2 regions of the [Clostridium] saccharolyticum WM1 genome follow, and region 2 is predicted to be linked to the other one. Evidence: riboswitches for the same ligand, from Rfam matches in the RefSeq annotation. Region 2 holds a riboswitch; the other holds the start of a gene.
The links. A riboswitch is a leader RNA that binds a small molecule or an ion and turns the genes downstream of it on or off. The one in region 2 is predicted to bind glycine.
Positions count from the first base shown of each region.

Region 1 (6,303 bases), 2.0 Mb from region 2:
CAGCAAGACAATAAGCCAGTAAAACTCCCAGTCCAGGCCCTGGATTTGCTTCCAGAAGGAAAAAGATGGATTTTCCGATTTCCTCAACCTGCTGGATTCCCATAGGAGAAAGGATCCCATGGTTGATGGCATTGTTTAAGAACAGGATTTTGGCAGGCTCAATAAAGATGCTTGCCAAAGGCAGCAGCTTATGATCCACAAAGAACCCAACTCCTGATTCCATCACCCGGTTCATAACCTCTACAAAAGGCGCAACTCCCTTTAAGGCGATAACCGTTAAGATGGCACCGATGATGCCCAGAGAAAAATTATTAACCAGCATCTCAAAGCCGGCAGGGACCTTTCCCCCCATTTTGCGGTCGAACTGCTTAATCACCCAGGCACTGGCAGGTCCCACGATCATTGCCCCGATAAACATGGGAACACTGGAACCAACGATCACGCCCATCGCTGTGATTGCGCCGATCACGCCGCCCCGCTGGCCGTATACAGCCGAACCGCCTGTATAGGCGATCAAAAGCGGCAGCAGCATGCTGGCCATAGGTGAAACCAAAGCTCCCATGGCTTCATTGGGATACCAGCCCGTTGGAATAAACAATGCCGTAATCAGTCCCCATGCAATAAATGCACCGATATTAGGCATTACCATACCGCTTAAAAAGCGGCCAAATACTTGTACCTTCTCTTTCATATTACATACCCTCACTTCATAATATAGTATTTACTGTGTGATCCGTGGAAGGTATGATTGGCCAATCAATTCCTTTTCATAGCCTTATTATAATCAATATGAGCTTCCGATTTCAACTCGAAGAAACTGGGATTTGGCGCTAGTTTTAGTGCCAAATATGAAAAACCATAAAGTCCTTGCCCCATCCCCTTATAAATTCCTCTTAAAACAGGCTTTAAGGCCTTCCCCATAAGGATCTTTCTCATAGAAATCAGTCTTACCGGAGCCTGCCTTTATCCATAGAAAAAAGATGCCGTAAAAATCAGCTATGAACCAGCTGTTTTTTGCGGCATCCTTCTTATATGGTTATGATTATAAATATTCCTTTAAAAGAGAAACCTTATCAAGCTTTTCCCATGGCAAATCTAAATCGTTTCTTCCAAAATGCCCATAAGCCGCGGTCTGTCTGTAGATGGGGCGGCGTAAATCCAGCATCTTAATGATTCCGGCGGGACGAAGGTCAAAATTCTGGCGGATAATGTCCACAACCTTCTCATTGCTCAGTTTTCCGGTTCCAAAGGTATCCACCATAATGGAAGTAGGGTGAGCCACGCCGATGGCATAGGAAAGCTGGATCTCACATTTGTCGGCAAGACCTGCTGCCACTATGTTCTTTGCCACGTAACGGGCAGCATAAGCAGCGGAACGGTCCACCTTAGTACAGTCCTTGCCGGAAAATGCACCGCCGCCATGACGGGCATAGCCGCCATAGGTATCAACGATGATCTTACGGCCGGTCAGACCGCTGTCTCCGTGAGGTCCGCCGATGACAAAGCGTCCGGTAGGATTAATATAGAATCTGGTATTCTCATCTACCAGCTCTCCTGGCAGGACTTCATCAAATACATATTTTTTAATGTCTGCATGGATCTGCTCCTGGCTCACGTTCTCATCATGCTGAGTGGATAAAACCACTGCATCCAGGCGGAGAGGTTTGCCGTTTTCATCGTATTCCACGGTTACCTGGGTCTTTCCGTCAGGACGGAGATAGGTCAGTGTTCCCTCCTTGCGGACCTTTGTAAGCTTAAGAGCCAGTTTGTGGGCAAGAGCGATGGGGTATGGCATAAGTTCCTCGGTCTCGTTGCTGGCAAAGCCAAACATCATTCCCTGGTCTCCGGCTCCGATGGCATCGATCTCTTCCTCAGACATTTTGTGTTCCTTTGCTTCCAGTGCACGGTCAACGCCTAAGGCAATGTCCGCAGACTGCTCGTCCAGGGCTACCACAACGCCGCAGGTATCACAGTCAAACCCGTACTTTGCCCGGTCATAACCAATTTCCCTTACGGTCTCCCGTACCACCTTCTGTATGTCTACGTATGCATGGGTGGTGATTTCTCCCATGACCATAACAAGACCTGTCGTACAGCAGGTTTCACAGGCCACACGGCTCATGGGATCCTGCTTTAACATCTCGTCCAGAATCGCATCAGAGATCTGGTCGCACATTTTATCCGGATGTCCTTCTGTAACGGACTCGGATGTAAACAATAATTTTTCCATGTTGTCATTTCCTCCTTCTTGCTACGCTCATTAGGCAAAGCCCATCGTTTTACCGGAAAACAGGTATGCCTGCAGGGCGTTCCTCCTTGATATCACATGGGGGAATAACAAAAAGAAAAGTCCGCAGCAACGCGGACTTGATTCAACAATGTATCAAATCCTCTTATTGCTCGATTTCTCGCTCAGGTTGGCACCTTCCAGCCGCTCCTTCTGGCGAAACGCCATCATTTCCGGTCGGGGTTGCCGTGACTTCACAGATCCTTTGTATCTCCATCACTCTGAATAAGGGATATTACGTACTTTTCATTTGTTATTCAATTGTAAGTTTAACGCATATCTATTTTAACGTATTTGAAATCAGCTGTCAAGAAAATTCTATTACATCCCAGTGATGAATAAATTTCTTGCAAAAACCGGGCCACTATTGTATAATGACGCTATTCTTTAAATGATCGCCATATGAAATCCATGGAATGGGCACAGCACAGACCGTGGGCGGATGGCACTCTGGAGACATCTGCATATGCAGGGGCCGAAGGGGCAAGCGTTTCGGCGCGAAACTCTCAGGCAAAAGGACAGAGGCGGTTTTTCCCTTTTTGGGGGAGAATATCGCATAATCTCTGTTTTTTTGTGAGTGGGAGTCTATCCCACTCTTTTTTTTCAAAAAATTATGAAGGAAGGGAAGTAGAAAATCAATGCAGGTAATTGTTGAATTTTTTAACAAACTGGACTCGGCAATATGGGGGATGCCCATGATCGTACTGCTTTTTGGCACCCACCTGTTCATGACCGTGCGCACAGGCTTTGTTCAGCGCAAAACCTTTACAGCCATCAAGCTGTCTGTAACAAAAGATCCAGATTCACCAGGTGAGGTCAGCCAGTTTCAGGCCCTGACTACTGCGCTTGCCTCCACCATCGGCACAGGCAATATAGTAGGTGTCGGTACGGCGGTATTTTTAGGCGGCCCCGGGGCAGTTCTCTGGTGCTGGCTGACCGGCGTATTCGGCATTGCTACCAAATATGCGGAATCCCTGATTGCAGTCAAATACCGGGTGCAGACAAGGGATGGCCGTATGCAGGGCGGTGCCATGTATGTACTGGAGCGGGCACTGGGTCTGAAGTGGCTGGGCATTCTCTTTGCCTTGTTTGCTTTGTTTGCTTCCTTTGGAATTGGAAGCGGCACACAGATCAACGCCATTGCTGAAATCATTGAAAACAACGTTCCCCTGCCCATTCCCCGCATTGCAATAGGCCTTGTCTTCGGGGTGATCACCGCGGTTGTCATTATCGGAGGGATCAAGTCCATAGCAACCGTGTGCGAAAAGCTTGTACCCTTTATGGCGTTTTTCTATGTGACCGGCTGTCTGATCATTCTTGTTATAAACGCTGACTTCATCCTTCCTGCCTTAAAGGCAATTATTACCCTGGCCTTCCAGCCCGGTGCGGTAGCAGGGGGGCTGGTGGGCCGCGGCATCATGCTGGCCATGCAGTATGGAATCGCCCGGGGACTGTTTTCCAATGAGTCAGGTATGGGTTCTGCACCTTTGGTGGCATCGGCTGCACAGACACGAAATCCGGTGCGCCAGGCCCTGGTGTCCTCAACCGGCACCTTCTGGGATACGGTTGTGGTCTGTCTTATGACCGGTCTGGTTCTGGTCACGACTGTAATGAAAAACCCTGATATCAATATGGATATGATCCAAAACGGCGGTCAGATGACCACTGCCGCTTTCAGCCAGATCCCAGTCCTTGGGCCGGGGATTTTGGTAATCGGCATCATTACCTTTGCCTATTCCACCATTCTTGGCTGGTCTTATTACGGGGAACGGTGCTGTGAGTACTTATTCGGCGTCAAGGGTATGCTGCCCTATAAGATCATCTTCGTTGCAATCGTCGTTGTAGGCCCTGTGCTGTCCCTGGATCTGGTATGGACGATTTCAGACATTCTCAACGCTCTGATGGCAATCCCCAACCTGGTGGCTGTGCTGCTTCTGTCAGGTGTGGTAGCCAAGGATACCAGGTATTATCTAAGTCACCTGGATGAAAGGGATGAGACACCCATTCCGGTTATTGATAAGTAAAAAAATGCCTCAAAAAATAATATCAAAGCAACCGCGACGAAGCAGGTATTGCCGGACATTATTTTTTGAGGCACTTTTTATTTATTTAGCTAAAAGATTTAAAGCAAAATACATGAGGTAATTTTTCCTGGCCCTCCGGGTAGAGTTGCCGGTAAATCTCCTGCCACAAAGTTCCTATTGAATCCTCCCCCTCCCGAATATCCTCTACGATCAGACCGCCATTCTCCATTAACAGCTCATACGCTTGATCAAATTCTTCAAGCTCCTTTAAAGCAATGATATAGTATAACCTTATTCTGCCTTCCCGCACAATGGGATCCGGAAGACCCAAGTATAACTCTTTCATCTCACCGTATGCGCCACAATTATTTAATAGTTTAAATACATCTTTTGCATAAGACAGGCTGTTACGGCATAGTTTCATGCCTTCTAATGCAAAAGACACGGCATTCTGCCTATCCTCCTCTAACCTGTAAACCGCAGCTAACCCCAGTTTGGCCCATGGATTTTCAGAACAGTTATCTGAATTCAGGAAATTTTTCTTTGCTTTTGAAAAATCCCTGGAATAATAGGCATGAAAGCCAAGATGCAGCCAGGCATACCAATTATGGGAATCTTGTTCCCTAACATAATCACTTAATCTTTGGTAAAGATAATCATCCAGAATATAATCTTCTGGTACCTGCATCGGATCGGGAGAAGAAAGCTTTCCCCACTGTAAAAAGTCTTCCCATTCTTTTTGCCTGGTATCAGGACTGCTGAAATCCAGTTGGGGAGCAAGAGGAGGAAGATGGCGCTCTTCCCGCAGCCGGTTTTCCAGTCTACCATATCCGCTTCCTCTATAGATAACGGTTCCTTCTGTTTTTGCCAGTTGACGGGTTTTTATAAGTTTCTCTTCCAAAGTATTAAATTCAGCCAGCTCCCTTATATAAGAACCAACCGCTTTCTGTGCTGATGAGAAATCCTGCAGAGTATCCTTTGATATCCGTACCGGACCATACTGCTCAATCCATTCCCAGGCAGTATTGGGAGCCATAGGAATACATCCATATTGGGTTTTGCCAAGGCCGGCCTGAATCTCTACGTATCTTCCTGCCTCTTTTGTCAGGAACTCCTGCCACCGGTCAGACCCCTCATTCTTCCCCCAGCAGAAAAGCTTGCGTCCTCGAAGGCGGTTTGTGGACATCTGGACCAGTCCATAGCCCTCTTGATTTACATTTGCAATGAATTTTAACTCTTTCTCCGGAATATCAAAGAAATAATCTACCTGAGTCTCGATGTTCCCATAGGCTGTCACATCGGTTTCCCGGACATAAGGTATGGATACCTTCTCAATGATGCCGTTTGTATTTGTATAAGCCTCCTGAGCAGGGACAATCACTCTCCCGCCCGGATACTCCGGAACTGCCATATTGCTCCACCAGTACATGGGAACAACCTGTTCATTCTGGTTATGAATGCGCATTCTGCAGTTTAGGTACCTGCTCTCTTTCTCCAGCCAGAAATCAATCTGATATGCTGTCTTTCGGATTCTTTCAAACTCATAGAACCGTAACACAGGTGTGGTCCCATCCTCCAGGCTCAGTTCCGCGGTAAATACCTGGGACATAGTGAAAGGATGATGGCCGATCATTCCGATATTCCATTCCACTCCTCCGCTGAACCATGCATTTCGCAGCGCAAGATTGCTTGGACGGATGACATCATTGGTATATAATAAGTTTGTTCCGGTCTGCTTATCAATGAAACTCCAGAGCCTTCCGCCATAGGTTGGAAGAAAGGTCGCCTTTAAATATTCATTTTCCAGGACGGCAACAGGAACCTTCTCCGGTTTCAGTTTGCGGTTATACGTATTTTGCAGGCGGTATGGATAAACACTTTGAAGCTGGCCATAGCCTTCATAGATTTCTTCATATTCATTGAGAATTGATTTCACTTTATTCTGTATGTTGAGTTCTCCCAAAATATCCGGCAATGCGGAATCCGGTCCTA
Region 1 is NC_014376.1:4,314,854-4,321,156, forward strand. Features, by position in the region: gene CLOSA_RS19960 (PTS mannitol transporter subunit IICB) at 1-691, opposite strand, end outside; gene metK (methionine adenosyltransferase) at 1,043-2,230, opposite strand; SAM riboswitch class I at 2,391-2,519, opposite strand; glycine riboswitch at 2,728-2,819, shown strand; gene CLOSA_RS19970 (alanine/glycine:cation symporter family protein) at 2,926-4,311, shown strand; gene CLOSA_RS19975 (DUF5107 domain-containing protein) at 4,397-6,303, opposite strand, start outside.
Region 1: another riboswitch for glycine. It lies ahead of CLOSA_RS19970 (alanine/glycine:cation symporter family protein); the one in region 2 lies ahead of gcvT (glycine cleavage system aminomethyltransferase GcvT).

Region 2 (6,303 bases):
TAATAAGCCAGCCCTCCTGCTTCATGAACGATTTTTGTTATTTCCAGAATATTTCTGTCAAAAAGGCCTAAGGTGTTGGGATTGGTCAGCATCAGCCCAGCCGTATCTTCCCCCACTGCCTTTTTCAGTTCCTCCAGATCCACCCCGCCGTCTCTTGAAGAAGGAATACTGATCACGGAATAGCCCACCATGGACGCACTGGCAGGATTGGTCCCATGTGCAGAATCAGGTACTATGATCTTTGTTCTTTTACCGTCTCCCCGGCTCTCATGATATGCTTTTATCAGCAATAACCCCACAAATTCACCGTGAGCTCCTGCAGCCGGCTGAAAGGTCATGCGGTCCATTCCCGTGATCTCACACAGATAATTTTCTGCTGTTTTCAAAACCTCCATGCAGCCCTGAACCGTATGCTCCGGCTGAAGAGGATGGATGTTTGCAAATCCTGGAAGCGAAGCCATATCTTCATTGATTTTTGGATTATATTTCATGGTGCAGGAACCCAGAGGATAAAATCCGTCATTGACTCCATATGCCATTTTTGCGGCTTCCGTATAATGCCTGCTTATATCATTTTCAGATACCTGGGGAAGGTGCATGTTCTTTTTTCTACGGCAGTCTTCCTCCGGCAGTCTCACCGGCACATCGCATTCCGGCAGAATGGTCATTCTTCTTCCTTTCTGCCCCTTTTCAAATATCAGCATCCCCTTACACCTCCTTCAGAATGCCAACGACACGGTCCATGTCATTCTTTGCATTCAATTCCGTACAGCACCATAAAATCTGCCCGGCTCTTTCACCAGTTAAGGGATAGCCGCCCAGGATTCCCTGTTCCTCCAGCAGCTCCATTACCTGTTCCGCAGGAATTTTTGAAATGGTCACAAATTCATGAAAAAACTCTCCCCGGTTTACAACCGGATATCCGATTGCTTGTAATTGGTCTGCCAGATAGTGAGCCTTTGACATACACTGTATGGCTGTTTGTTTCAGTCCTTCTGCTCCCATAGCTGATAAATAGACTCCTGCTGCCAAAGCACAAAGCGCCTGGTTTGAGCAGATGTTGCTTAATGCTTTTTCTCTTCTTATATGCTGTTCCCGCGCCTGGAGAGTCAGGACATATCCTGTCTTTCCGTTGGAATCAACGGTTTCTCCCACAATTCTTCCGGGCAGCTTTCTGGTCAGTTCTTTCGTGCAGGCCATGAAACCAATATATGGACCGCCGAATGCCAGAGGCAGTCCCAGAGGCTGCCCCTCTCCTACTGCAACATCTGCACCATATTCTCCCGGCGTCTTTATGATTCCCAGGGAAATTGGATTTACGCCCATGATATAGCGTGCACCGGCTTCCTTTGCTATGGTTCCGATTTCCCCGGCCGGTTCCAGACTGCCGTAATAATTGGGATTCTGAATATAGATACATGCTGCCTGATCATCCAGATGTTCCTTTAGAAAATCCAGATCCGTGATACCGTCCTTTTCAGGAATCACCCTAAGTTCCATCCCATTTCCAAAACAATAAGTCTTTATGGTCTCCATGACATGGGGATGAACTGCCGCAGAAACAAAGGCCTTGTTTTTCTTTCTGTCCCTGCACATCGCTACCGCTTCTGCTGCCGCTGACCCTCCGTCATACACGGAGGCATTGGCCGTATCCATTCCCGTAATCTCGCAGATCATTGTCTGGTATTCAAATATGGATCGTAAGATCCCCTGGCTGATTTCCGCCTGGTACGGGGTATAAGCCGTGTATAACGTTTCCTTAGACAACACACTTTTCACTATGGAAGGGATATAGTGCCTGTACGCACCCGCTCCCCTGAATATTACCGGAAACTCCGTGTTCTTTGCCGCAATGCCTTCCATTTTTTTGCTTACTTCCATTTCAGACATCCCCCGGGGGAGATTCAATCCATCCTGTAACATCACTTCCTTTGGAAGCTGCCCGAAAAGGTCTTCGATGCTGTTGATTCCGATCGCAGACAGCATTTCTTTTCTGTCCTGGTCGGTTGCCGGTATAAATGAACCCATATGCAGACCTCCTTTATTCCATTTCTTTTTTTACAAATTCTCCGTACTCCTCAGGACTTAAGAATTCTTCCTTATCCGTAATATCGGTGATCTTTGCAAACCAAGCCTCATACGGGGCCTCATTGATCTTTTCCGGTGCATCCAGAAGTTCCTCATTGATTTCTGATACAACTCCGGTTACCGGACAATACACATCGGAAACAGCTTTTACGGATTCCACATCAGCAAATACTTCACCGGCTGTCGTCTCATCTCCTTCTTCCGGCAGATTAACGAAAACAAGCCCTCCCAATGACTGCTGTGCGTAATCCGTAAGGCCCACCAAAGCTGTGGTTTCATCTTCAAACCTTACCCATTCATGTGATTTTGTGTAAACCAGATTTTCCAATACCTTCATGCTTTATTCTCCTTTTTCTTTTATTGCCCATGTTTTCCGGGCAGGGCCGCCCGGCTTGTCAGGGCGTCCTGGTAAACCCACAGGGTGATTCCCCATGGGATTATTTTGATTTTTTATAGAATGGAAGAGGTACCACTTCCGCCTCAACGTCCCTTCCCCGGACGATTACCGTTACTTTTGTACCTTCTATTGCATATTCCTTATCCAGAATGGCCATGGCAGCCGGATACCCCAGATAGGGGCAGTGGGTTCCGGATGTAGTAAAGCCTGCCTTTTTTCCGTTTACAAGCACCTCTTCCTGTTCCCGTATGATCCCGCGTCCTGTTACCTTTAATCCTACCCGCTTTCTTAAGAGGGAATCCTTATCCGGCAAATGGCTTTTGCCGATAAAATCCTCCTTCTTCATTTTCACGGCAAATCCCAGTCCGGTTTCCACCGGATTGATTTCATCGTTCATTTCATGTCCATACAGAGGCATGCCCGCCTCCAGCCTTAAGGTATCTCTGGCCCCCAGCCCGCAGGGGATCAGTCCGTATTCCTTCCCTGCCTCCATAAGCGTTTCCCACATGGTCTCAGCATATGTATTGTCTAAATAAAGCTCAAAACCGTCCTCCCCTGTATAACCGGTTCTGGATACGATACACGGGATTTGGGCAACCCTTCCATTGAAATTACCATAATAATATTTTTCAGGAATGTCCCCGGTCAGCTTCCTCAGTATTTCCTGGGATTTGGGACCCTGCAGGGCAATCTGGGTGATATCATCGGAAATATCTTCAAACACCACTTCTCCAAATTTATGATCCAGCATCCACCGGTAATCCTTTTCTTTATTGGAAGCATTTACGACGATAAAATACTCCTCAGCCTTTTTCTTATATACAATCAGGTCATCCACTGTCCCGCCCATTTCATTGCACATAGGGCTGTATCTTGCCTGGCCGTCTGCCATACCGGTAAAATCATTGGTCAGCATCCGCTGCAGATTCTCAAGTGCATCAGTTCCCTTACAGATTATTTCTCCCATATGGGAAACATCAAACAGCCCTGCTCCAGTTCTAACTGCCATATGCTCCTTTATGATTCCCTCTTCATACTGAATGGGAAGAAGATATCCGGCAAAAGGGACCATTTTGCCATGATACTTCCGATGCATTTCATAAAGCGGTGTTTTTCGTTCCATGTATTAATCCTCCTTGAATTTATATGATAATAGGAAGTCACCTGTTTATCCGCACAAAAAAAGGCAGAAAGAAATATCTCTATTGGATATTCCTGCCTGCCTCTGTCCTTTTACCTGAAAGATTGACTTCTTCGGTACATAAATGTTCTCCAGAGTTACGTCCGAATCTGATCCTTTTGCCTGAGAGTTTCTGCGTTCCCCTTCGGCGGCACAGATTTGTGCTCTCTCTCAAATTCATCATCCGTTATTTATTATTGATATTATCAGAGTACTTTTGCACTGTCAATGATTTTTTACACAAAAGACCAATTCAGGAAGCTTTCATTCTAAGTAAGCCCTGATTCCATTTATTCTGTTTTATTAATGGTGATTGCTTTTGGTCTGGTCATGGCTTCTATGTATACTTTACTCCCTGGGTCCCCATGCCGGAGGCTTTTACTCCCAAAACGGAAAATGGTCCGGTCCATCTGCTCTCCTTTCAATGCGTTCTTACGTTCTGCCTTCTTATAATATATTTAAAGATAAGGATTAAATGTCATTGCCGCTGCAATATAATCTTCCGGCACCGTTTTAGAGTCTATTGAAAAGTATGGAGCTATACACGCCGGAAAATACTAGAAAAAACGCCCCGGGCCAGGCCTGGCTCCAGGACGTAGGAATCATATGCAGATCCATTGCATCTTGCTTACCTGCAAATGTCAAGAATGCGGTCACGAGTCATTTCACCATAATACTTTTCCATGATCCGGCTCTCTTTGATCCACACCATACAGGGGGTATTCTCAACATCAAGGCGTTTCGCAATTCCATCTGATTTATAAATATCAATGCAGGATACCCTTAGGTCACCATGCTCCTGTTCATACTCTTTAAAAACCGGCAGCAGCTCTCTTGCCTGGGGATCGATTGCATTATAAAGATACACGAGGGAGGGTCTTCCTTCATTCATTATCTGCTTTTCAAAAATTTCACTTTCCGATACATATTTTTCTGCACCGTAGCCGGCAACAGCTCCATCTCCCACTGCCGTTGCGACCTGTTTTAAGTATTTGTCCCGTACATCTCCTACGGCAAATACTCCAGGTATATTTGTTTCCATCCGTTCATTGGTTATGAGATAGCCTCCCCTGTTCATGTCCAGAATATCACGGAATAATTCTGTATTTGGCAGATAACCGATAAACAGGAAACAACTGTCCACGGAGACAGGAATTTTTTCCTCTGTCTTTAAATTCTTTAACACAACCGTGTGCAGCCTTTCGTCCCCCTCAAAGCGGTCAACAACCGTATTCCAGAGAAATTCCATTTTAGGATTGGAAAGAGCCTGTGCCTTTGCAATCTCATTACAGTCCATTTTGCCATTCTCATGCATAACAGATACGATAACCTTATCTGCAAATTTGGTTAAAAATATCCCCTCTTCAATGGCTGCATCACCGCTTCCGATCACCATAACCGTTTTCCCTGTATTTGCCGCAGCATCACAGGTGGCGCAGAACGAGATCCCTTTATCATAAAGATATAAGTCCTCATTTTTCGCACCGGTCAGACGGGGTTTTCCGCCGCTTCCGATAATCACGGCCTTTGCCTGGTAAATGGTACGGAACGTTTCTACCTGCTTCATATCCCCTGCCAGGGATACGGATTTTACATCCGTTAATTTAAACTCTACGCCAAATTTTTTGGCCTGTTTATGAAATAAATCCATAAGTCCAAGACCTGTAGCCCCATCCGGAAAGCCGGGATAGTTCTCTATTTCATTGGTATAAGTGGCAAGCCCTCCTACCAGGGTTTTTTCTATGATTAAGGTTTTTAGCTTGGCTCTGCCGCAATAGATTCCTGCAGTTAAGCCGGCTGCTCCGCCTCCTATAATCACCACATCATATGATTCTGTTTTTTTAGTCATTTTAACCTGTTCCTTTCTGAATACTTTTATTCAGTTTTCACAGCCGTTTTTCTTTTTTCCAAAACCGGGCATTTATATGACAGGGGCAATCAGATATGATCGCCCCATGATTACAAATCACATAAAATATTTGGCTAATAATTTGCTTCCCAGAAAAGCACCTACCAGCAGAAATGCCCCAAATACCCAACCGGATAAGGAAAAAGCAGAAATTGCGGTAAATAACGCTCCTATATTACAGCCATTGGCAAGTCTTGCCCCATAACCCATTAACAAGCCGCCAAGAACAGCCGCAACGACCTGCCGCAACGACTTGATCTTCTTGACCTTAAACTGTGATGCAAATAACGTTGCCGCAAAGGCTCCCAATACAATGCCTAGATTGCGGATGGAACCCCCGTCTGCCAGAAAGCTGGTATTGAGTTCCTTCTGCATTTTTTCAGAAGCATAGTATACCCAGCCGCTTGCATCACCGCCAAGAGCTTTGTAATTCCAGGTGCCCCAGTTGGCAAATGCGCTTGTGACACCCCAGCCGCTTCCCAGGGCTGCAAAGTGGGCGATTTGAAAGACGGCCAGTAAAACGGCTCCTGCCACATAGGTCAAGGGTTCTTTTAACAGCTTCTTGTAAATCGGATGATCACCAAGCTTAATAAAAAATTGTTTCAAAATCATTCACCTGCTTTCACAGAAGTTATCTACTTCGTCTTTTCAATGACAATTTCCCATTCTCCATCATCCACTTCTTCGATTTCTACGTTATGTCCCTGCTTTCTTGCCCACTCAGGAACA
Region 2 is NC_014376.1:1,617,020-1,623,322, reverse strand. Features, by position in the region: gene gcvPB (aminomethyl-transferring glycine dehydrogenase subunit GcvPB) at 1-704, opposite strand, end outside; gene gcvPA (aminomethyl-transferring glycine dehydrogenase subunit GcvPA) at 709-2,028, opposite strand; gene gcvH (glycine cleavage system protein GcvH) at 2,042-2,425, opposite strand; gene gcvT (glycine cleavage system aminomethyltransferase GcvT) at 2,526-3,608, opposite strand; glycine riboswitch at 3,767-3,849, opposite strand; gene CLOSA_RS07720 (FAD-dependent oxidoreductase) at 4,294-5,514, opposite strand; gene CLOSA_RS07715 (YeeE/YedE thiosulfate transporter family protein) at 5,632-6,186, opposite strand; gene CLOSA_RS07710 (sulfurtransferase TusA family protein) at 6,210-6,303, opposite strand, start outside.